DNA from 2 places in the Paenibacillus sp. J22R67 genome. Region 2 is predicted to be linked to the other one. Evidence: predicted binding sites of a transcription regulator. Region 2 holds the regulator's gene; the other holds the start of a gene.
The links. Region 2 encodes NrdR, which represses ribonucleotide reductase genes. Its sites were predicted from a motif close to AACACNATATATNGTGTT; they were not measured.

Region 1: a site for NrdR is predicted at 8,279-8,296, ahead of AC58VC_RS15440 (adenosylcobalamin-dependent ribonucleoside-diphosphate reductase). Genes of this name have one in related genera too.

Annotation. Positions count from the first base shown of each region.
Region 1 covers NZ_JCAUAX010000003.1:755,368-767,069, reverse strand. Annotated here, with positions in the region: gene AC58VC_RS15460 (ABC transporter permease) at 1-491, opposite strand, end outside; gene AC58VC_RS15455 (glycoside hydrolase family 31 protein) at 874-3,657, shown strand; gene AC58VC_RS15450 (hypothetical protein) at 3,809-4,783, opposite strand; partial or broken gene AC58VC_RS15445 (TniQ family protein) at 4,976-5,305, opposite strand; gene AC58VC_RS15440 (adenosylcobalamin-dependent ribonucleoside-diphosphate reductase) at 5,585-8,227, opposite strand; gene dat (D-amino-acid transaminase) at 8,573-9,400, shown strand; gene AC58VC_RS15430 (lipoate--protein ligase family protein) at 9,735-10,574, opposite strand; gene AC58VC_RS15425 (DEAD/DEAH box helicase) at 10,842-11,702, shown strand, end outside.
Region 2 covers NZ_JCAUAX010000003.1:517,556-529,257, reverse strand. Annotated here, with positions in the region: gene AC58VC_RS14330 (MFS transporter) at 1-296, shown strand, start outside; gene htpG (molecular chaperone HtpG) at 489-2,366, shown strand; gene AC58VC_RS14320 (hypothetical protein) at 2,440-2,622, opposite strand; cyclic di-GMP riboswitch class I at 2,697-2,792, shown strand; gene AC58VC_RS14315 (hypothetical protein) at 2,842-3,030, shown strand; gene AC58VC_RS14310 (DUF4183 domain-containing protein) at 3,337-3,759, shown strand; gene nrdR (transcriptional regulator NrdR) at 3,841-4,320, opposite strand; gene AC58VC_RS14300 (alpha/beta-type small acid-soluble spore protein) at 4,431-4,646, shown strand; gene AC58VC_RS14295 (lytic transglycosylase domain-containing protein) at 4,742-5,323, opposite strand; gene coaE (dephospho-CoA kinase) at 5,320-5,916, opposite strand; gene AC58VC_RS14285 (MntP/YtaF family protein) at 5,950-6,669, opposite strand; gene mutM (DNA-formamidopyrimidine glycosylase) at 6,774-7,634, opposite strand; gene polA (DNA polymerase I) at 7,670-10,333, opposite strand; gene AC58VC_RS14270 (HAD family hydrolase) at 10,467-11,216, shown strand; gene AC58VC_RS14265 (GGDEF domain-containing protein) at 11,223-11,702, opposite strand, start outside.

The sequences.
Region 1 (11,702 bases), 240 kb from region 2:
AACCAGCTAGGCTCGGTAATGAAGAAGATAGGCTGGAGCCCAAGGTGATCTAATAAAATGTTGATCGGACCTCGACTCGGAGACAAAATCTCAATTAGCAAACCCGAAAGTACGATCCATGACAAGAAATGCGGAACATAACTGATGGTTTGTACGAATTTCTTATAAGCACCATGCTTGACTTCGTTAATTAAGATTGCAAGTAAGATCGGTGCAGGAAATCCGAGCAGTAACTTGTAGAAATTAATAAGTAGAGTGTTTCTTAATACTAGAGGGAAATATTCCCCAGTGAACAAATCTTTAAAGTTCGATAATCCTACCCAAGGGCTTCCTGAAACACCTTGTAAGACCTGATAATCTTGAAAGGCAATTAACACCCCGTACATCGGCCCATAATGAAAGATTGCGTAATACGCCAAAACGGGAAGAAGCATAATAAACATATACTTATAGTTCCAATATTGATGCCATAACGAATTGGATTTGGTCATCCTTCTCTTTTCACTCTTACTTGCTGTTGTAAGCTCCATCTCATCCACTCCAGTATTGTTTGTTGTCTGTATGACTACTATAAATTCAAGGACTGTTCGTGTCTGCTGACGATTCTGACCTCTTTACAGACGATTTTTACCTAGAACAAAGAACCTTAGTCGCACTTAGTCAAAGGTTCTTTGTGTCGGATATTTGGGATGATTGCGTTTTTACATTATAGCGAATAGTTGAAAAGAACCCTTTGGGTGACGCAGGTAAAAATCGTCCCTATATAAGTCAGAATCGTCAGCAGACACATCTCTGCTTCAAAAATATAGTAAAGATATAATGCTCATACCTTTGGACATAGATTCAAATTACTTTAAAGAAAAGAGGATTTCCATGCACACAACGCTAAATCTAGAATGGCTATCAGGATTATCAAAGGATGTACAGCATCAATTGACAGAGCAGGAACAGTTCATTACATCAAACATTCGTAGTGTTAAAAAGATCGATTTAGATTCAGGCGCATCTCTAACGAGCGAAGCCCAAGAACTGGATGAGGCCAATTGGTTTTATACTAGTTTTACACTTTCAGATATAGATAACCAGTCTCTTGCTAACGTTCAATATGCAAGTCTAGATTTTGGTCTATTCACAAATCTACGTAAAGTATCCCTCTACTTGGATGGGGTTGAAATTGGTAAATCCAACAATTACGGCTCGGAGTGCAAGTTCGTTGTTCCTAACAGCATGCTTAAGGAGAATGGTAAACACTCCCTCCTCGCTGTGATTACAGATAGTGTGCAGCTCCAAACTTGGATCAAAGGAAGAGGTATGGAGCTTCATACGCCAGAAGGCTTCATTAGTATGCTTCATGAGCTTCCTAGCACCGTTCAACTCGCAGCTAAGGATGATCTCAGGCATGTAACAGGAATCCGACGAGACGATAGTAAAATTGTAATTGACTTCGGTTCCGGTAGCCAGGGCGTGCTTCAGGCATGGAGCCAGGGCGTGTTTCGTTTCACGCTGAATCAAGCAACATATCCTTCTCACCAACCACTTATCGATGGGCTATGTCTCGATGAATTAGACCATCATTTACAAGTTGACCAATGGGGGGCTGTGGAAGAACACTATGGTGGTTATGCTATCGCCTTTCAAAATCTGAAGGTTCAAATCACAACGGAGCCGTTCAGTTTAACTGTTTTAGATTCACAAGAAAGCATCTTATTTCGCCAGCACTCATCAGGCTTAATCAACGGTCAAATCGTAGGAGCAGCAATCGATTTAACCCCTGACGAGCATATCTTTGGATTAGGAAAAAACGCGACCCCAACCATGGATAAACGTGGCCATCGTGAAGATATCTGGGTGAATCACGATTGGATCACCTGCGATATACCTGTCCCTTTCTACCTCAGTACACAAGGATACGGTCTTTACATGAATAATTCCTATCATTCTGTTTTTGATATGGGGAAGCTTGTTCCGAATCAAGCCATTGCTTGGGCTATGGGCGGCAAGCTAGATTATTTCTTCATCTATGGTCCAGAACCAAAACAAATTGTATCTAGTTACACCGCTATCACTGGCAGATCCAAGATGATCCCTCGTTGGACTTTCGGATATATGCAGTCCAAAACAGGCATTGATACGACGGATCTCTCGATTAGCACCATTCAAAAGTTTAAGCAGGATGATATACCAATCGACGTATATTGTATTGATCCTGCCTGGCAGAATGATATGTGTGATCTGCAGTGGGACAAGCAAAACTTCCCTGATCCTGCCCTATTCATGGATTTCCTCAAGGAAAACGACATCAAACTTATGCTCTGGACAACACCATTCGTTAATCAATCCTGCGACAAATTTGAAGAAGGTGTTCAAGAATCGTTCTTCTGCGTAGATAAAGATGGTGCCTTCTATCCTATCGTGTGGTGGAAGGGCTTCGGCGCTGGCTTGCTTGATTTCTCTCAACCCCTCGCGGTAGATTGGTGGCGCGAGCAATTGCGTCCACTACTTGAAAGCGGAGTTGACGCACTGAAAATTGATGGCGGAGACGGTGGAGAAGTTCCAGCAACGATTTATAATGCCGAAGGCCATAGCGGCAGTGAGTTTCACAACCTGTATCCGGTCTATTTTGCAAAATCTATTTACGAATCGATGCTCCAAGAGCGTCCTAACATTCGCCCTGTCGTGTGGGAGAGAACGGGTTTTGTCGGTAGCGGCAAGTACCCTTGCTCATGGGGCGGAGATCAAAACGGCGATTTTGAAGGGACACGCGTCTTAATTAAAGCAGGACAAGGTGCTGGACTCATTGGTATCCCCTTTTGGTCACATGATATGGGCGGTTTCGCTGAATGTCCGGGAATGACAGAGGAATACTTGCTCCGCTCTTTCCAGTGGGGACTGTGGTCTCCTTTATCCAGAGCTCATGGACCTAGATCTAATCCTTGGGCTTATAGCGAAATGGCAACGGATATTGTCCGTGATTTGATTAAACTGCGATATCGCTTGCTCCCTTATTTGTACAGCCTGTCTTATGAAACCGTAGAAACCGGCATTCCAATGATGAGAGCCATGCTGCTTGAATACCCTCGGGATCCTGAAACTTACAAAGTGGATTATCAGTACTTCCTAGGATCTAGCTTCCTTGTGGCACCAATCTATGAGGAAAGCGGCCATGAGATGTACACCGCGGTTCGGGATGTTTATTTGCCTGAGGGGGAGTGGATCGACTATTGGACCGATATAGTATATCAGGGTTCTCAAACGATTCGCTACGAGGCTACACGTGATATTATTCCGCTGTTCGTTCGAAAAGGCGCTATCATTCCATATATCGAACAAATCAATAACACATCTGATTATCGAGGTGACCGTTACGAGATTCATCTCTATCCTTCAAAAACGGAAACTAGCTTCGAACTTTATCATGATGATGGATTGAGTTTGGAATATAAGAAAGGTGTTTATGACTTGTTCCAATTGAGCTGCCGTAAAGAGAAAGATCAAGTTATCGTTACCCTTACAACTGAGCATCATGGCATGCTTGATGAACATCCAACGATAGAACTTAATTTCATCGTTCATGACTCGGAGATGACTTATCGGCCATTAACCCTTCAATATAAAAAAGGGACGCATACCGAATCTATCTTGACTTCGGATTGTTAATATTAACAAAAATCAGGAATGCCTTACGATTTATCGCAAGGCATTCCTGTTTGACTATTTAAGTTAGCCAACCATTACCATTAAGACTTTAACTTTTAAATTTAACTTTTTGAAACAAAACACATTCCTAAGCAAGTTTATTACAACAATTCTATTTCTTTAGATAAGTCTTCTTATTACTCCCATAACTATGCAATGATTGTATAAACTCTTGTTTTCTAAAATATATTTTATTTAGACCCATTTTCTCCGGTTTTATATACACTTGTATTCCAGATTCAAATAAGAACTTGTAATAGTTTTGTGATTTATATAAAACTATTAAGTTAGGCTCATTATTATATATTTTACTTTTATGTATAATTAATTCCTCTAATTTTTCTATAAAGTTTTTTTTAATATAGTAACTATGACCTCGTTTAACCGTATTCTCTCTTGTTATCTTTAATGCTGATCTAATTGGAATTTGTAAAATTTCTGCTGCTTCAGCAATGTTTATATACCCTTGTTTTATTGCAATATCTGCTTCAATTTTATCTTTATTATACTTAGGCTTTTGCTGTATATAGTGATCTAAAGACAGTTTATCAATTAAAATAATATTTTTAGATGGTTTACAGATAATTTCACCGGCAATCAAACCACTACTAACCAATAATGAGAAATTTATTGAGCTCTTTTTCATTCCAAGGAGTTTACATGCTTGAGATTCACTGATATACCCGTTGTTTAATCTCGCATTAGAACTTCTTTGTTCAGCCGCGCCATCCCAAATATATTGCAAATAATTCTGATATTCATCTGTAAAAAATTTAAAGCTAGGGATAAGACTTAGTTTCTTAATCTCAAAATGAAATCGTCCAAAATCTTTTTTCAAACCGCTTAATAATTGATTTCGATTTTTCTTAGGTGTACTTTTGAATTTATTCAAAAAACTATATAATGATTGCGGCCAATTAGTAAAAATACTGAAAGCTTCGTTTACAATTTCGTCATTAAAATGAATATCACTAGATTCAGTAAATGCAATTCTTCTCTGATAAAAAACATGTGAAATTCTTATAGATAAGAATATTATTAAGTACACTATCAAATCAATCCCTAACTTCTCAAAACCTTCTGACATTGTAGATTGTATCCGCTTTATGTTTCCAGATTCATCAATTTTCTCAGAGATTAGTAATCCTAAATCAGATTTATTACAACTTTTAATCAAAGTGTTTGATATTACGAATCTGCACTTACATAATCCATTTAAAATATCTTGGTTTGTTAAATGTCTGTTACAATTAATGCATCTGCACATTAATAAGCAATTATGAATATGACATCTTGTATAAATATTTATATCCCAAATTTTCCTATAATAGTAACTCTCTCTTAAACATAACGGACAAAACTGTTTTTTTATATTTCTAATTGCAAATTGTTCAATTGTGTTTTGTATCACTAAATTTGAATTCTTTATATTCAAAGATAAGCTATCGAATTCAATTTTATCAATTCCTGTAATTTCAGAAAGTACTGATGTATCTATTATTTCATTTCCAAGCTGAAATCCCTGTGTACGTATTTTATCAACATTTATCCCTAGCAGCTCATATATCCAAGCTATATCATAATTATTTACATTAGCTAATCGATAAATAAGCTAACTAAACTTTCGTTAGCATAAACTTTAGGAACAAATAGTAATTTTTTTTCTATTCATAGTTCCTCAGCTCCATTACTTCTGCAATTATTAAAGGAAAGGCAAACGATTTAACTTATCGTTTGCCTTGTTTTATATTTATTCATTATTTTGTATAAAAACAACTTTCTAATGAAATATGCAGCAACAAATCGTCTAAGGAATTATGGAACAATTCTAAAGAATTATGGAATTTCACACAAAACAAAAAACCAGGGGATCCCTCCCCTGGTTTTCCTACGAGCAGCGACTGTAGCCACAGTTCGCGCAGTTCTTACACCCTTCGCTGTTAATCAGCGAAGCGGAACCGCAAGACGGGCACAAGTCCTTCGTCGCGGCGCTAGCTGCGCTGCCGCCATTCGCGGAGTGCCCGCTAGGTGCAACCACCGGTGCCGGAGCTGGCGCATCCAGCACTTCACTCGTCGCGGTCACGTAGTTCCGCGCGTCGTCTTGCTCGTTCATCACTTCGTCGTGCTGCTCGAGCGCTTTGGCAACAGCATCCGCGATAGACTCAACGCGATTCGTGCCAAATCCAATGGCGCCAGAGCCGCCAATGCCTTTCAAGTGCTTCACAAGCAGCTTCACTTTATCCCCGTGGTCGCCGTAGCGCAAGAACAAAGAGCACACGCGGCCAAGTGCTTCAGACATCGCAAATACGTCTGACCCGGCTTTACCCACGTTGAGGAAGATTTCACTCGGCGTTCCGTTCATATCATTAATTGTGATATACGCCATGCCAAATGGTGTATTCACTTTATATGTTGCGCCTCGCAAAATTTGCGGGCGGCGCTTATATTGCTTATCGAAAACTTGCTCCGTTTTCGCGTCAACATGAACAGCAAGCTTACCTGAGAGATTCGTTAAGCTAGCTTCTTCTTTCACGGCCTCCGCAGCTACAGCAACAGGTGCTGCTTCTGCCTTCTCTTCTTTCTTCTCCTCTTTCTTCTCAGCGCTTGTGCTAAGAACCTGCACATCACGGCTTCCATCACGGTAAATCGTGACACCTTTACAGCCTAGATCAAAAGCTAATTCATATAACCGTTTGGTCTCTTCAACTGTGAAATCGGATGGGCAATTCGCTGTTTTGGAGATCGAACTATCCACCCACTTTTGAATCGCTGCTTGTGCTCGGATATGATCTTCTGCCGTCAAGGTCATGGAAGTTACGAAGTAATCCGGCAATTCTTGATTCGGATTGGCGTCTTTCCATTCTTGAGCGATCGGCACATATTGCTTATCGAAGCCAAGCCGGCTTTGGCGGAAATATTCAAAAGCAAAGTACGGCTCAATACCCGTCGAAGTCCCAACCATCGTCCCTGTGCTTCCGGTTGGTGCCTGTGTAATGACCGTTACGTTACGCATGCCGTTGTTCTTAATGGCTTCGCCAACTTCCGGGAATACACGGGTCATGTTTTTCATAAAGCCGCTCTCTAGGAACTTATCCGCGATAAATGCTTGAAAAGATCCTTTTTCAGAGGCAATCTCCGCTGATGCAAGATAAGCTTCTCTTGCCATGAAAGCGTAGATTTTGTCCAAAAACACCAAGGATTCCGGACTGCCGTAACGAATTTTCAACTTAATCATTAATTCCGCTAAGCCCATTGATCCTAATCCTACGCGGCGTTCCTTCTGTTGATTCTCACGGTTTTCTTCGAAATGATAAGGCGTCTTGTCAATGACATTATCAAGGAAACGAGTCGAGTAACGAACCACCGTTGCCAAGTCTTCCCAATCGACGTCATGCTTCTGCGCATCATAAAATTTCGATAAGTTAATCGCCGATAAGTTGCAGACTCCCCAAGCTGGAAGACCCTGCTCGCCGCACGGATTCGTACAAATAATCGGATTGAAATACCAGCTATTCGACATTTGGTTATAGTATTCCAAGAATACAACGCCAGGCTCAGCTGATTTCCAAGCGGACTCAATAATCGTGTGCCACACTTCACGAGCTCTTACTGTGCGGTAAGGCTTAACGGCTTTGCCAAGCTGTTTCCAAGCTTCCAAATTGCCGTCCCATTTGTCGTTGTAGTCAGGATCTGTCGTATCCGGGAAGACCAGTTCCCATTCCAAATCTTCCTTCACAGCCTTCATGAATCCATTGCTTACGCATACGGATAAATTGGCATTGGTGATTTGCCCCATGGTTGATTTCACCGTGATGAAATCTTCCAGATCAGGATGCCAGTCATTAATCATCAGCATGAGTGCGCCTCGACGGCTGCCGCCTTGCTCAATCAGACCTGTTGTATAACTGAACAAGCCGCCCCATGATACCGCTCCGCTTGAAGAACCGTTAACCCCTTTAACAACGGAACGGCGTGGGCGAAGGGAAGATAGATTGATACCAACTCCGCCGCCGCGTGACATAATTTCCGTCATTTCAGAAAGTGTGCTCATAATGCCACCACGGCTATCGTGAGGAGAAGGAATGACGTAGCAGTTGAACAGTGTTAATTCATCACTTGCATCCGCTCCTGCCGCAATTCGCCCACCTGGGACAAGTTTCCAATCATCTAAAATATATCTAAATTTTTCTGTCCATTCGCTACGTTTCTCAGGTGTCGCTTCTACGGAAGCCATGGCTCCGGCTAAACGATCCCACAGTTCTTCAGGTGTCTTTTCTATGTTTAGTGTAAGCTTCTCTACCGCAGATTGGACTGTCTCACCGCTGCGTGTTCTTACTTGAACGATGTCGCCTTCACGGCTAATAATTTCGCCTACTTCTTTAGCTGGGAATTTGGGATCATCCTTCGTCAATACGAGCACGGTGTCCCCCACCTTAGCACAGCTCGTATCCGCATTCTTAAGTGCATAGCGATCCAAAAATATTTTCTCGCTTAACCCTTCCAGCCTCTTACTTGATTGCGAAATTCCCATTGATAAATGCCCTCCCAATAAGCTACAGATGCAGCTCCAACTAGAATGAAAATTACAATATATGGTGTGAGAAATCCATTATACAACACAAGATATTGACGTTCGAATGGCCAAAGGACCAATTTTGTTTAATAAGACAAGTAAATATCGCTTTAGCTAGAATTTACTCTAAATCTCTCTTTATTTTATAGAAAGCGAGTAGGCTGTTCGTTGCTTTTGACGATAGCGGATTCCTCTGCTAACCTGTATTTAGGATATCACAATTCAGTCCTTTTTAGAACATTTGTTCGTTATTTATTTTTGGATATAAACTTCCCAAGTACACGCTAAGGAGATGTTAGAGACATGTATTTTTATAAAAATGAATTTATGAAGAAAGCGGATATTCAGCTCTCGCCTGATGATCGCGGTTATTATTTCGGAGACGGCATCTACGAAGTTTTCCGAGTCTATCAAGGCCAACTTTATGAGCAGGATGCACATCTGCAGAGGCTTCAAAGAACCGCAAATGATGTGCGGCTTACGCTCCCTTTTACCATCCAAAAAATCGGACAAATTCTCACTGAGCTGGTGGACAAAAATAAGCTGATCGAAGGCACCGTATATGTGCAAATCACTCGAGGGGAAGCTCCTCGCGCGCATCCATTTCCTCCTCAAGCTGAACCCATCATGCTCGCCTATTGTACGGAAGTGCCAAGACCTGTAGCAACCATACATAACGGTATCAAAGCGATTACTTTTGGCGATATTCGCTGGTTACGTTGCGACCTCAAAACGCTCAATTTGCTGCCCAATGTCATGGCTAAGCAAGCTGCGCTCGATCACGGTGTACAGGAGGTTGTGCTGCATCGTGAAGGTACGGTGACAGAGTGCAGCGCATCTAACTTGATGATCATCAAGGATGGCGTGCTTTATACACACCCGGCTAATCATTTGATTTTACACGGAATCACCAGGGCAGTCGTGCTGCGATTAGCCAGAGCTTTGGACATCCCGATTACAGAGGAGGCGTTTACGACGGAACAGCTTTTGGCAGCTGACGAAGCCTTTATCACAGGAACAACGGTAGAAATAACGCCAATCCTAGAAGTAGATGGACACACCATTGGATCCGGCACGCCAGGAGCGTATACCCTCAAGCTGCAAGAGGAGTTTGTTCGCACGTTTTCGTAATCAGCAAAAAGCCTAAGGCATCTGCCTTAGGCTTTTTAAACACACACACATACTAATAAAGGAACTCCAGGGCGCTATTTTAGCGAAATCCACTGTTTGAGCTGAGAAAGGGAACTCCAGTTCGCTATTTCTGAGTTTTAGTCCGATTTTGACCTCATTTTGCTGTGATAAGACCCTGTAGTTCCGTTTCAGCTCAAAGGCAACCACTTTTCACCTAAATAGCGTCCCCTAGTTCCCTGTTCTGCTGGTTCTGCTAGCCTAACTTAGCTACTCTAGTTTCCCTACCTTGTACAAGGTAATCAATCAGGATCATTACGAAGGCTCCGTCTCACCCTTACCGCCGCAAATTCCACTCATCCGTGCCATACTTCTCCTGCACAAGACGATTGGTCAATTCAATCTCATACGGAGTCAAAGAGTCCTCAACTAGCTCCACACCTAAACCCTGCGCAATTTCACGACGGAACGCCTCTTCAACTTGCCCCAAGGTAACAGCTTCTTTCCCCTGTGCCCGCAGCAGCTCGTTAATCGCTACAGCTTTTTTCGAAAAGCTTGTCTTCATCCGCTCCGCCACCTTCTCGTTAGAGAAACGCAGCATACGGAACAGTTGGTCCGTATCCATATCGAGCAGAATCGAACCGTGCTGCAGCACGACGTTTTTTTGCCGTACCTGCGCGCTGCCGGCGACTTTACGTCCTTCAACCACAAGCTCATACCAAGATGGAGAATCGAAGCAAGCAGCTGATCCTGCAGATGCATATTTCTCCTTCTCCTCATCGCTTGCAAGCTGCACCATCTCGGCGTTAAGTCCCAACGCACGGAAACCTTGCAGCAGCCCTTCACTCAGGACGCGGTAAGCGTCGGTGACATTTCGGGGAATGCCAGGGTAATCCTCAGCCACAATAATGCTATATGTCAATTCTTTATCGTGCAGAACCGCTCTGCCTCCTGTTGGACGACGAACGAAACCAATTCCTTCATGAGCTACGGCTTCCTGATCGACCTCAGACGCTTTTTGGAAATAACCGATCGACAGGGTTGCTGGATTCCATCCATAAAAACGCACCGTAGGAGGAACGATTCCCTCGCTATGAGCGGTCAAAATCGCTTCATCTAAAGCCATATTTTCAGCAGGAGAACGATCTCCCGTATGTATAAATCGCCATGCTGTCATCGAAACCTTCACCCTTTCTTTGCTACATCGCTTGTCAAAAGACAACCTCTATCATACCACATAATCACCTTCTGTTACGATTCCTCCCCCTCTGCAAGCTCCCGCCCAATCTCTTCGTCTGTTTTACAATGGAAAAAGTTATGAAAGCGCCTCTTATGGACATACTAACACGTATTCGGCGTTTAGCGCCCGTGCTTCATAACAAGCACCATTCAGCTTAGGTTTACGAAGTTAGTTTTCTTACGAAAACTTTAGGAGGGCACAACGATGCGTCAACATGAACAGCAAGAGAACATTCGCCCCATTCATCATCGGTTGGACATGCACTTTGAGAGGGACTGGTTTACTGAGCTGGATCATCGTGTGCGCGGAGGAGGGCCATGGGACGATTGGACCTTATACCAGCTAGCCTACGAATCGGAAGAGTCGGGGCTTATTTCTACGTTTGATGAAATGCAGTGCCTTCCTCATCTGGGGCAGCTTGAGCCTATGGCTCATCAGATCGATACAGCGAAGCGAGTGCTCAATGAGATGCGCGGTCGAGCCATCTTGGCCGATGAAGTTGGACTCGGGAAAACGATTGAGGCTGGTTTAATTTTAAAAGAATACATGATCCGCGGTTTGGTCCGCAAAACACTTATCCTGGTGCCGGCATCTCTTGTCCTGCAATGGGTCCGTGAATTAAACACCAAATTCGGCATTCCCGCCATCGCTCATAAAAAAGCGTACATGTGGCAGCAAAGCGATATTATCGTTGCTTCCATGGATACGGCCAAACGCGATCCTCACAGGGAAATCGTGATGGGTCTGGAATACGACATGCTTATTGTCGACGAAGCCCATAAATTAAAAAATAAGAAAACGACCAACTACACCTTCGTTAATGAGCTGCGCAAAAAATATTGCCTGCTGCTCACCGCCACACCGGTTCAAAATGATTTGAAAGAGCTTTATAATCTCATTACCTTGCTTAAGCCCGGTCAACTTGGGGTCCACAGCTCCTTTAAGTCCAATTTCGTTGTTGGCAAAAGGACACCGAAAAATGAGATCCAGCTGCAGCAGGAGCTCTCCAAGGTGATGATCCGGAATCGTCGCGGCGATGGCGGTGTTCATTACACCAAGCGGGTG
Region 2 (11,702 bases):
GCGGACTGCTAGGACTTGGCTTCGGTGCGATGCTTCCGAGCTTCCAGACCATCGCCATCCAAGCCGCGCCCGCTCACCGAAGAGGACTTGCCACTGGCACGTATTTCTTGCTCTTCGATACCGGCTATGGAATCGGCTCGTATGTGCTTGGCCTTGTTGCATCCAAAACAAACTATCATACGATGTACTTCGTGGCAGGAATCGTTGTCGCATGTTCATCACTGCTGTATTACGGGCTGCATCACCGGAAATCAAGTGTCGCCCTGAAGCCCGGACCTGCGGCTTCCATGAAATAAGGTAATGCCGTTTCTCACTAACACTTCTGAGTGGAAGGGAGAGACGGCATTTTTTTGTCATTGTCACAGGAGTTTAACGATGAATAGCAATTGACATTATTTTGGAGGAATGATATAAAAATAAGGTGTAGCACTCAAGTAGAGAGAGTGCTAATATTGAAATGTTGTTACATATCGAGAGGAGATTTAACCGTGGAAAAGAAACAGTTTCAGGCTGAGTCCAAACGACTATTAGAAATGATGATTAACTCCATTTACACGCAAAGAGAAATCTTCTTGAGAGAACTCATCTCCAACTCCAGCGATGCCATCGATAAAATTTACTACAAAGCACTAACAGACGACTCGTTGGTATTTGACAAAGATAGTTACTTTATCAAAGTCTTTGCTGACAAAACAAATAGAACGTTAACAATCCGGGATACGGGTATTGGGATGACGAAGGAAGATTTGGAGAACAATCTAGGGATCATTGCGAAGAGCGGTTCACTTGCGTTCAAAAAAGAAAATGAATCCAAAGACGGCCACAATATTATCGGTCAGTTCGGCGTAGGCTTCTACTCCGCTTTCATGGTAGCGGATGTCGTGACAGTGACAAGTAAAGCGCTTGGCAGCGACACAGCTTACAAATGGGAGTCCACTGGCACTGATGGCTATACGATCGAAACAGCAGATAAAGATTCCGTTGGTACAGAAATCGTTCTGCAAATCAAAGCGAATACGGAAGATGACAACTACGACGAGTTTTTGGACGAGTACCGCCTGAAAGCTATCATCAAGAAATATTCCGACTTCATCCGTTACCCTATCAAAATGGACGTTTCCGGTAAAAGACTCAAAGAAGGTACGGAAGATGAGTTCGAAGATTATCAAGATGAGCAGCAGCTCAACAGCATGGTGCCAATCTGGAGAAAAAACAAAAGTGAACTAACGCCTGAGGATTATGAGAAGTTCTATCATGAGAAACATTACGGCTTCGATAAGCCGCTTAAGCATATTCATGTTAGCGCGGACGGGGCTGTTGTTTACCAAGCGATCCTCTTTGTTCCGGAAAGCATGCCTTTCGACTATTATTCCAAAGAATATGAAAAAGGTTTAGAGCTATACGCGAATGGCGTTCTCATCATGAACAAATGCGCGGATCTGCTTCCAGACTATTTCAGCTTCGTGAAAGGGATGGTCGATTCCGAAAGCTTGTCTCTGAACATTTCCAGAGAGATGCTGCAGCATGATCGTCAATTAAAGCTGATCGCCAAAAACATTCAGAGCAAAATCAAAAGCCAGCTTCAATCCATGCTCAAAGATGAAAGAGAGAAATACGAGACCTTCTACAAATCGTTTGGCCGTCAGCTCAAATTCGGCGTTTACAGCGATTACGGGGCTCATAAGGACGTTCTACAGGACTTGTTGATGTTCCACTCCTCCAATGAGAAGAAGCTTGTTACACTCGACGAGTACATCGCGAGAATGCCGGAAGATCAGAGGTACATCTACTATGCTTCTGGGGAGTCCATGGAGCGCATCGATAAGCTTCCTCAAACGGAGATTGTTACCGATAAAGGTTATGAAATCTTGTACTTCACTGACGATATCGATGAATTTGCTATCAAAATGATCATGACTTACAAGGAAAAAGAATTCAAATCTGTTTCCAGCGGTGACCTCGGCATTGAAGCGGATGATAAATCCGAAAACGAAGCGGACAAAAACGAAAATAAAGAGCTTTTTGATTACATGACTAGCTTGTTGTCTGGCAAGGTTACTAACGTCAAAGCATCCAAGCGACTCAAAAAGCATCCGGTATGTCTATCTACAGATGGTGACGTGACCATCGAGATGGAGAAAATCTTGAATGCAATGCCGAATAACCCGAGTGTGAAAGCAGAAAAGGTTCTTGAAATCAACATGAATCATGAAGTCTTCGGCTCGTTGAAGGACGCTTTCGAGAAAGACAAAGAGAAGCTGAACCTGTACACAGCCCTCTTATACAACCAGGCTCTCCTGATCGAAGGCTTGCCTCTTCAAGATCCGGTTGAGTTCACGAACGACATTTGCAAAATTATGGTGTAGTAAGAACCCTTTCACCATCAAGAAGCACTGCCGCCGCTATGGCAGCAGTGCTTTTTTTCTTTGTATACAAAATTTAGGAATGCTCATCAAGTCTAATCATCGGCTGAGCGGCCCTATCCTCACTCCGTTTATTGGTATCCATATTCGAATACACATAAGCCAGTAAGCGATCTTGATCAATTCCTAACGAGCTGGCTACTTTCATAATATCTAATTCATAAGAAAAGCCTGGAATTTGATTGGACTTGACGGACATATGCTTCAACCATCCTTCGAATAGATGTAATAAATGGAAATAATGTGATATAGTTTTCTTACAAGCATTAATCGGCACGACAAAGGCAAAACCACTGAAAAGTGGTGACGCAAAGCTATAGGGACTAATTTGGATGTGTTACATGTCCAAAATGTCAGCCAGCTGCCAAAACAGCCTCCGTCCGATTAATGTAGAATGACTTAGGAGGAGCTGATAAGGATGGAGAAAATTGTATTAAATGGAAACATGAGCTTGGATGTGGAAAACTTGATTGCTAACCTGCACCTACCAGAAAGTGATATTTTGAATATGTTCTCCTTTAAGTTTAATAACAACCTGTTGTCCCCCGAGGAATCAATTCGGTTTATTCAATTTCTTAGGAGTGAACTGGACAAACGTACCCAATAACAGAATTATGCACGATCGCCCACAAAAATGCAGTCGGTTGATGTCTATAAAATTATTTTTTTTAAAATCGAACGAAGTCGCGTCATCATAGCCTTTTAGGAATAAAACAGTAAAAAGACAACGGGAATCCCGCTGTCTTTTTCTTATTTTTTGTCAGATTTAAGGTTTAAAGTTTAGTTGGTTGGAACCTTTTTTTGAACATGCTGCCTTAGCGTGGCTATCATCCAATATTTTCCATTTTTATAGCATATATTAAATAGAATACTAGAATTATCATCCGGTAGATGATAGAAAGGGAGAATGACTATGAGTTCAGGCTTGATTACCTTGCATTTGACTGCAACCAGCACAGTTTCAGGGACCATTACAACGACGACAACATCGACCATTACGCCGCTGGTCAAACGCTTCACAGCCACAGTCGTCATAGGGAACATTCTCTCTGGTGTAACCACAATCCCCTCCACAAGCTTCAAGGACGACTCGGGCACGAATTTGCCCGCGAACAGTCTTACCGTTCCAGCCAGCAATGGCTATTACAATGTCTTTGTGAATGGCACTCTCATCGCAGGAGGTCTTACGACTTTGACAACAGCCAATCTGGTTATCACTAATTCCCTGACGATCGGCGCTACCGTCGTCCTGGAGACGCTCTCGTTCACAGCCACCTCAACTTCATCTTCAACGACAACTAATTTAGTTGTCACTACGGTCATTCATTCTGTCTAACAAATCTAACAAATCTAACAAATCTAACAAATAAAAGCCGATCTGAGCACGTTCAATAGAACGAATCAGAACCGGCTTTCTTTATTTGTCCCGGAGTAGGCCGGGATCATGCTTTCCCAATATTTGCGTTAGCTCTTTTAGGAACATATTAATGTCCTTAAATTGTCGGTAAACGGAGGCGAAGCGAATGTAAGCCACTTCATCGACTGGGTACAATTGCTCCATGACGATTTCGCCAATGCCTAAACTGTCAACTTCCGCATGAGCCGTCGTGCGAAGCTGCATTTCGACTTCGGATACTAGCATCTCCAGTCTCTCCATGGACACCGGACGCTTCTCGCAGGCACGTATTAAGCCTCTTAATATTTTCTCACGACTAAATTCTTCCCTGCTGCCATCCTTTTTAATCACAATAAGCGGAGTTTCTTCCACCATCTCAAAGGTCGTGAATCTTCGAGCGCATTTCTCACATTCCCGGCGACGGCGGATCGATTTATTTTCATTAGCTGAACGTGAGTCAAGCACTTTCGTACCGGAATAATCACAGAACGGACACTTCATTCGCTATCTCTCCTTTCTCTTCTATCTGATGGATTACCATATGTTACATGTCATGAACGATGAAGAAGTGCGCACAATACTAGTACCAACCGACAAGGAGGTGAACAGACATGAGCGCAGGAAACAGCAACACGCTAGTTGTTCCTCAAGCTAACGCAGCGTTGGATCAGTTGAAATACGAAGTAGCCCAAGAACTTGGTATCTCTATCCCACAAGATGGATACTACGGTAACATGGCTACTCGTGACACTGGTGCCATCGGTGGTCACATTACTCGTCGCCTGGTACAAATCGCAGAACAATCTTTGGCTGGTCAATTCAAGTAATCTTGAGATGAAGTAGCCGCTGAATCTGCAAACGGGAAGTATTGGACTTATGCCCCCCAAAGGAGCTAGTCCAATGCTTCTTTGTTTTGTGGGGACTACGTTTGTTTGCTTTGCCACTGCTCTGAATACAGTTTTGTGTACTTCTCATAATAATAAATAACTCGCTGAACATAATGACGCGTTTCGCCGAATGGGATTTGGTCAATGCGCTCTTGTGAGCCGTCCCAAAGGTTCGTTTGCTTCCATTTATTCACATTCCCTTGTCCTGCATTGTAAGCTGCAATCGCATAAATTAAATTTCCATTGTAATGCTTGTTAAGCCAGCTCAAATACCAAGAACCGAGATTAATATTCACATCCGCTTTTAACAAATCTTCCTGGGTATGAGGTCCTAAATTGGTGGACTCCACAATCCATTCTGCCGTGTCTGGCATCAACTGCATAAGTCCCAAAGCACCTTTACTTGATTCCAAATGATGCTTATAATTCGTTTCTACCCTGATGATGGCCGCAATGAGAAAAGGGTCTATATTGTGCTTCGCCGCACTTTGCCTAATTTCCTGCTCAAAATAGATGGGATACAACTTTCTTCCTATAAAAGTGCTGTTCATAAAGAGGACTAGAACGAAACAAACGAGTAAAAGGGCAAAAACTCGTTTTTTGCGTAAAAACTTCATGAAAGCCCCTTCCCTAGCCAAAACCGTTCAACCTCAGCAAAGGTATCTTCCCAGGTTCCGCTGTTGTCGATCACGATATCCGCCAGTTTGCGTTTTTCTTCTATCGACATTTGTGCGTTGATTCGGTTATTGGCCGCGCTTTCCGTTATGTTATCTCTGCGCATTAAACGTTCCACCTGAATGTGAGGAGGCACATACACGACCATTACTTCTTTGAACATAAAGGATAAATCGGATTCAAACAATAAAGGAATATCGACGACAACCAGCTTGTCCGGAAATTGCTTCTCATAGGCTTCCATCTGCTCTCTAATCATCTTGCGAATAGGCGGGTGTAAAATGTGTTCTAGTTGTTTACGTGCTTCTGTATTCCCAAATACGATCTCTCCTAGCTTTTTACGATGCAGTGAGCCATCTTCCTGAATGACGGCTTGTCCAAAATGTGCAGCAACCTGTTCAAGAACAGGGCTGCCGGGCTGGACAACATCGCGCGCAATTTGATCCGCATCTACTAATAGAGCGCCGCGGCTAACCAGCATGGCGCTAACCGTGCTTTTGCCGCAAGCGATTCCTCCTGTTAACCCGATATTCATAGGCCAATCTCTCCTAAGTGTATTCCTGTTCAACTATAACATTTTCAATAAACCCATAAGAATAAGTACGCATCCTGGAAGAATAGATAACTTCTTCATCCAAGTCATTTCAGCGTAACGAAAACCAATACGAAGTCCGAGTGCAATAAACGAACCGCTAGAAATAGAAATAACGGATGCCGTTAACAAAGGAACAAAACCAATTAATGCAGCGCCAATTCCCGCCCCAAATGCGTCGAGCGAGAGGGCTAGCCCTAGCAATGTAGCCTCAGAAGCTGAAATATTACCCGATTTATCCACATCTGCGATGGACGGTGTTCGCAGAATTTGAATAACCAAACCAAAACGCTTGAGCTCAATATTCAGGATTTCCTTCGTCCTTTGCAGCGTATCGAGCGTGGCGGGCTCATTGCGGGAAGGGGGAACACTACTGAGAGATATCTGGTCTTCTGGCGATTTGGCTGTCTCTTGGGGATCATGCGACTTCTGCTGTCTTAGCTGGGAGAGCGCCCAGATGCCAATCCCGATCAGGATGAGTGCTCCGATACGTTTGGCAAACATGGGAGACATAAAAGAAGACATGAGGACACCAATTTGCATCGAACTATAAATAATGATACCAGACCATAGGGATATAATACCAATAGAGAGAAAAGGGATTCGAATTTTACGTAATCCGTACATGACGCCAACGCCGAAACCGTCCAATGAAACTGCGAAAGCCAGAATGAGCAAAGAAACCACCGGAAGCATAATACCCCTCCTAAGAGTTTTACCACTGACGACAATAAGCCGGTAACAGCACATCATCTGGGCTAAGTACTCCATATCATATGGGAAGGGCGCGCTTCACGTGCCTATTTCTCAGACTTCTTTATGATTCTCTTTCGCTTTAGCGGTTGACAGGTCGGACAAATGTGCGTCCCGCGACCACCAACCACGGTTTTGTAGATTTCGCTTCCGCATGTTTTACAGCTTTGCGATTGTCTGCCGTAAATGTTCAGTTGATGCTGGAACAATCCGATTTCACCTTGGCCGTTGACATACGATTTAATTGAAGATCCTCCTACCTCAACAGAATCGCTTAGCGTGCGAATAATCGCCTTATGCAGCAACATGAGCTCCTTCTTGCTGAGCGACGATGCCTCGCGTTCCGGATGGATGCCGGCCAAGAAAAGGGACTCGTCTACATAAATATTACCGATGCCAACAATATATTCTTGATTCAGCAGCAGCGGCTTAATCTTCGTCTTTTTGTGAGCTATTCGATCTCGGAAAACTTCGAACGTGAAGCCTTCATCCAGTGGTTCCAAACCAAGCTTGCGCAGCGGCGGCTGCGTAAGTTCTTCCCCTCTAGGGAACAAATGCATGGTGCCAAATTGTCTCACATCCTTGTACCTCAGTTCGCTGCCGTCGGTAAACCGAAATAGCACATGCGTATGAGACTCCAATGGATCTTCACTGCTGTATAGACCATAACGACCTTCCATCCGCAGATGAGAGACCATGACGTAATCGGTTAGAACAAATCGCAAAAACTTGCCTCTGCGCTCAATTGTTTCAATTTGCTGCCCTTGCAGCAGCACTTCAAACATCTGAATATCATCAGGTTTCTGTATAATGCGGGGCAGTCTGACCTGAACCTGCTCGATCGTTTTACCGGTGATCAGATTATTCAGTGTGCGCTTGACCGTCTCGACTTCGGGTAGTTCAGGCACGGATGTTCACCTCTTTTGTAGTTGTTCAGCCTTCCTTACTTGGCGTCATACCAAGTAAGGCCATAATCAACGTCCGCACTCAGCGGTACGTCCAGTTTCAATGCTCCTGCCATGACTTCCGGCACAAGGCGGCGCATCGTCTCGAGTTCCTCTTCCGGAACCTCGAAGACGAGCTCATCGTGTACTTGAAGCAGCATGCGGCTCTTCAATCCCTCTTGCTTCAAGCGAGCATCCATCTGCACCATAGCAAGCTTAATGATGTCTGCCGCCGTACCCTGAATCGGCGTGTTCATCGCGGTACGTTCCGCAAAAGAGCGCAGATTGAAGTTCGAATGAGTAATCTCCGGCAAATACCGGCGGCGCTGCAGCAGCGTCGTGACGTAGCCATTCTCACGTGCATCCTTTACGATATCGTCCATATATTTGCGTACTCCCTGGAAGACAGCAAAATACTGCTCAATGAACTGCGCTGCATCCCGGCGAGTAATGTCTAAGTTCTGAGACAAGCCATAGTCACTGATCCCGTAAACGATCCCGAAGTTAACGGCTTTGGCTTGGCGCCGCATATTCGCGTCGACGGCGCTCTCTTCCACTCCGAAGACGTCCATCGCCGTCTTCGTGTGGATGTCCATATTCTGAAGGAAAGCCTCCTTCAGATTCTCATCCTGCGAGATGTGCGCAAGCACACGCAGCTCGATCTGCGAGTAATCCGCAGCGAGAATGTACCATCCAGGCTCGGATGGCACGAACACTTTGCGGATCTTCCTGCCCTCCTCCAGACGAATCGGAATGTTCTGGAGGTTCGGGAACTGGCTGCTGAGCCGTCCTGTGGCGGCAATGGTCTGCCGGTAATAGGTATGCACCTTACCGGTCTCTGGCCGCACCTCTTTCAGCAGCCCTTCGACGTACGTCGATTGCAGCTTCGCTAGCTGACGGTAGTTCAGAATCTGCCCGACCACTTCGTTGTAGGGCGCTAGGCGCTCCAGCACCTCGGCATCTGTCGAGTAGCCGGTTTTGGTCTTCTTCCAAGCTGGCAGCCCCAGCTTCTCGAACAGAATCTCGCCAAGCTGCTTCGGCGAGTTGATGTTGAACTCCACGCCGGCGAGCTTGTAAATACTGGACATAATCGTGTCCAGCTTATTTACGAGCTCCACGCCGAGCGCCTTAAGCCCTTCGGCGTCCACGGTGATACCGCGCAGCTCCATCTCGGCGAGCACGCTGGCCAGCGGCTGCTCTAGCTCATAGAAGAGCTGATGCATCTCGCCCTTCTCCAGCTCTTCCGCCAGCACCGGCACCAGGCGCGCGGTCGCCATTGCTTTGCGTCCCACGTGGTCGCTAAGCGCTGTGAGCTCCGGCAGGCGGAATTTCGCGCCTTTGCCGAACACGTCTTCGTCTGCCTTCAGACCAGGCAGGCTGTACTTCGCCGATAAGCCGCTCAGAGTGAGATTCGACTCCGTAGGGTCGAGCAGGTAAGCGGCCAGCAAGGCGTCGAAATCCACACCTTCGAGCACGATACCCTGCCAAGCCAAAGCAAGAATAGAACGATGCAAATCAAAGAGCTGCTTCTTCTTCGAATCATCAGCCAGCCACGCGCGCAGCGGTACGCCCGCTTCCCCTTTTAACAGCTGGATAGGCACGTAATAGGACGTATTCACGTCCCCATCATGTGTGAACCAGACAACGCCGACATTGACGGCCTGATGCGGATTTTCGCCGACAGCTTCTACATGAATGGCTCCGCTATCGCTCAGTTTACCAATGAGCTCACTTACATTGGCTTCTGTAACAACAACCGCTTCCATGCTTTCAACAACTTGTCCCTCAGCTTCCAAGTCCACAGTGCCGAAGTCCATTTTCTCCAGCAATGATTTAAATTCCAGCTTGCGGAACATGCCTGCCAAGGCTTGTCCGTCATAACCGTCGTAACGGAACGTATCCCACGCGGTTTCCATAGGTACTTCACGGAAGATCGTCGCGAGCTCTTTACTCATGATCGCGTCTTTCGCGTGCTCCTCGACTTTTTCTTTCATTTTGCCCTTCAGGCTGGCCGTATTCGCAAGCACTTCTTCAACGGTGCCAAATTCATGGAGCATCTTGAGCGCGGTTTTCTCACCAACCCCCGGAATACCCGGAATGTTATCCGACGTATCGCCCATAAGTCCTTTGAGATCAATAATCTGCGCAGGGGTAAGACCGTATTTCTCTTTGATCTCAGCTGGATTATAAAGCTCAACTTCCGTAATTCCTTTGCGAGTTATCGCAACAGTCACGTGATCGGAAGCCAGCTGCAGCATATCCTTGTCTCCAGAAACGAGAAGCACTTTCTCGCCCTTGGCGTCTGCGGCTTTGGTCAGTGTACCGATAATGTCGTCTGCCTCGTAGCCAGACAGCTCGAACTGCGGAATTTTGAACGCTTTCAGCAATTCTTTGATCAGCGGGAACTGTTCGGAAAGCTCTGACGGCGTTTTGGCCCGTCCTCCCTTGTATTCGGTATATTCTTTATGTCGAAACGTAATCTTCCCGGCATCAAAAGCAACAAGAAAATGCGTCGGCTTTTCTTCTTCTATTAATTTGAGCAGCATCGTTGTAAAACCATAAACGGCATTCGTGTGCAATCCACTAGAATTGCTGAGCAGCGGTAAAGCATAGAAGGCTCTGTTCGCAATAGAGTTACCATCAATAATAATAAGCTTATCCATAAGTTCGCACCCCGTTTTTAGACATACTTCCTTCATCATAGCATACGAAATTAAAATAAAAAAACGCTAGCGCACATAAACATGTAAGGAATCCATTAATCGATGTTCCGCTCTTCAAAAGGAGGTTCTCCGAATGAGCCCTTTTTTCTCACCAACACGTAAAAAGGTTATATTTTTTGATATGAACAATACGATTCTGGATCGCAGACAATGCTTTGATTCCGCATTCCTTGAGGTCATGAATGACTACACGGCGAGGTGGGAGCCGGACGAAACTCTTTTCACTGCCCAAGACGTTCTTCAGAGTTATAAAATGGAATGGAGCCGGCACCGCAAAGCGCCTGTACGGAGCCCTTTATCACCGGATGAGCTTAGGCATATTTGTTTGCGCAAGGCGCTGCACCCGCTGCCAGTGAATGTCAGCACGGGTTTTACTCGCGCTTTCTTTGAACAGGTCGAGGAACAAGAGGATCATTTTGTAGCGCTTTTTCCCGGCGTAGAGGATACGCTTGATGCTTTGTCCCAAAACTATAAGCTTGCCATTATCAGTAACGGAAACCGCAGAAGATTGCATAGTAATTTGGATAAATTGAAGTTGACCCGGTGGATAACCGAGGATCGCTTGTTTAGCTCGGAGAAGGACGGTCCGCGTAAACCGCACCCAGCTATATTTGAGAGGGCTCTGAAGACCATGAACGCGGCTTCAAGCCAAAGTGTGATGGTTGGCAACTCGTGGCGCAATGACGTGGTAGGAGCCGCATCCAGCGGTCTAGACGCCATCTGGATACATCCCGGGAATATGAAGAAAATTTCTGAACGGCGGATCGGCAAGCAGAAGGTCGTTATCATCCGCTCATTTAAACAGTTGATCTACACCTTCTAAACGTGTTTACCCTATATTATGAAAATAATAAATGCTGCCCGGGTACGCCTTTGCTTTCTTTTTGAGCACAGCCGCGGTTTGAGAAATATGTTCAAGTGAAATGGGAGATTCACAGCTGCAAACGACTAATGACAGCGACAGTGTGACTCCCTCGCTTTTAACCTTATTCCCGCTCCGGTCCCACACATACTCCCATTCCTCATCTTCATAAAACATCTGTACGCCCATTTCGAACCTGCGAATCATTTCCTGACACAGAAGCTCAGGCTCTTCCGTAGAAGAAATCGCGATAAAGTCATCGCCTCCCACATGCCCCACAAAATCAAGCGGGGTCCCGCAAACTGATATCGCCTGCTGCATAATGTCCGCGGTATATTGAATCAATTGATCCCCTTTTTGAAAACCGAACCTGTCATTGAACCATTTGAAATAATCCAGATCCGCATAGACAACATGGAATAACTTATTCTCATGAATCCGCTTATT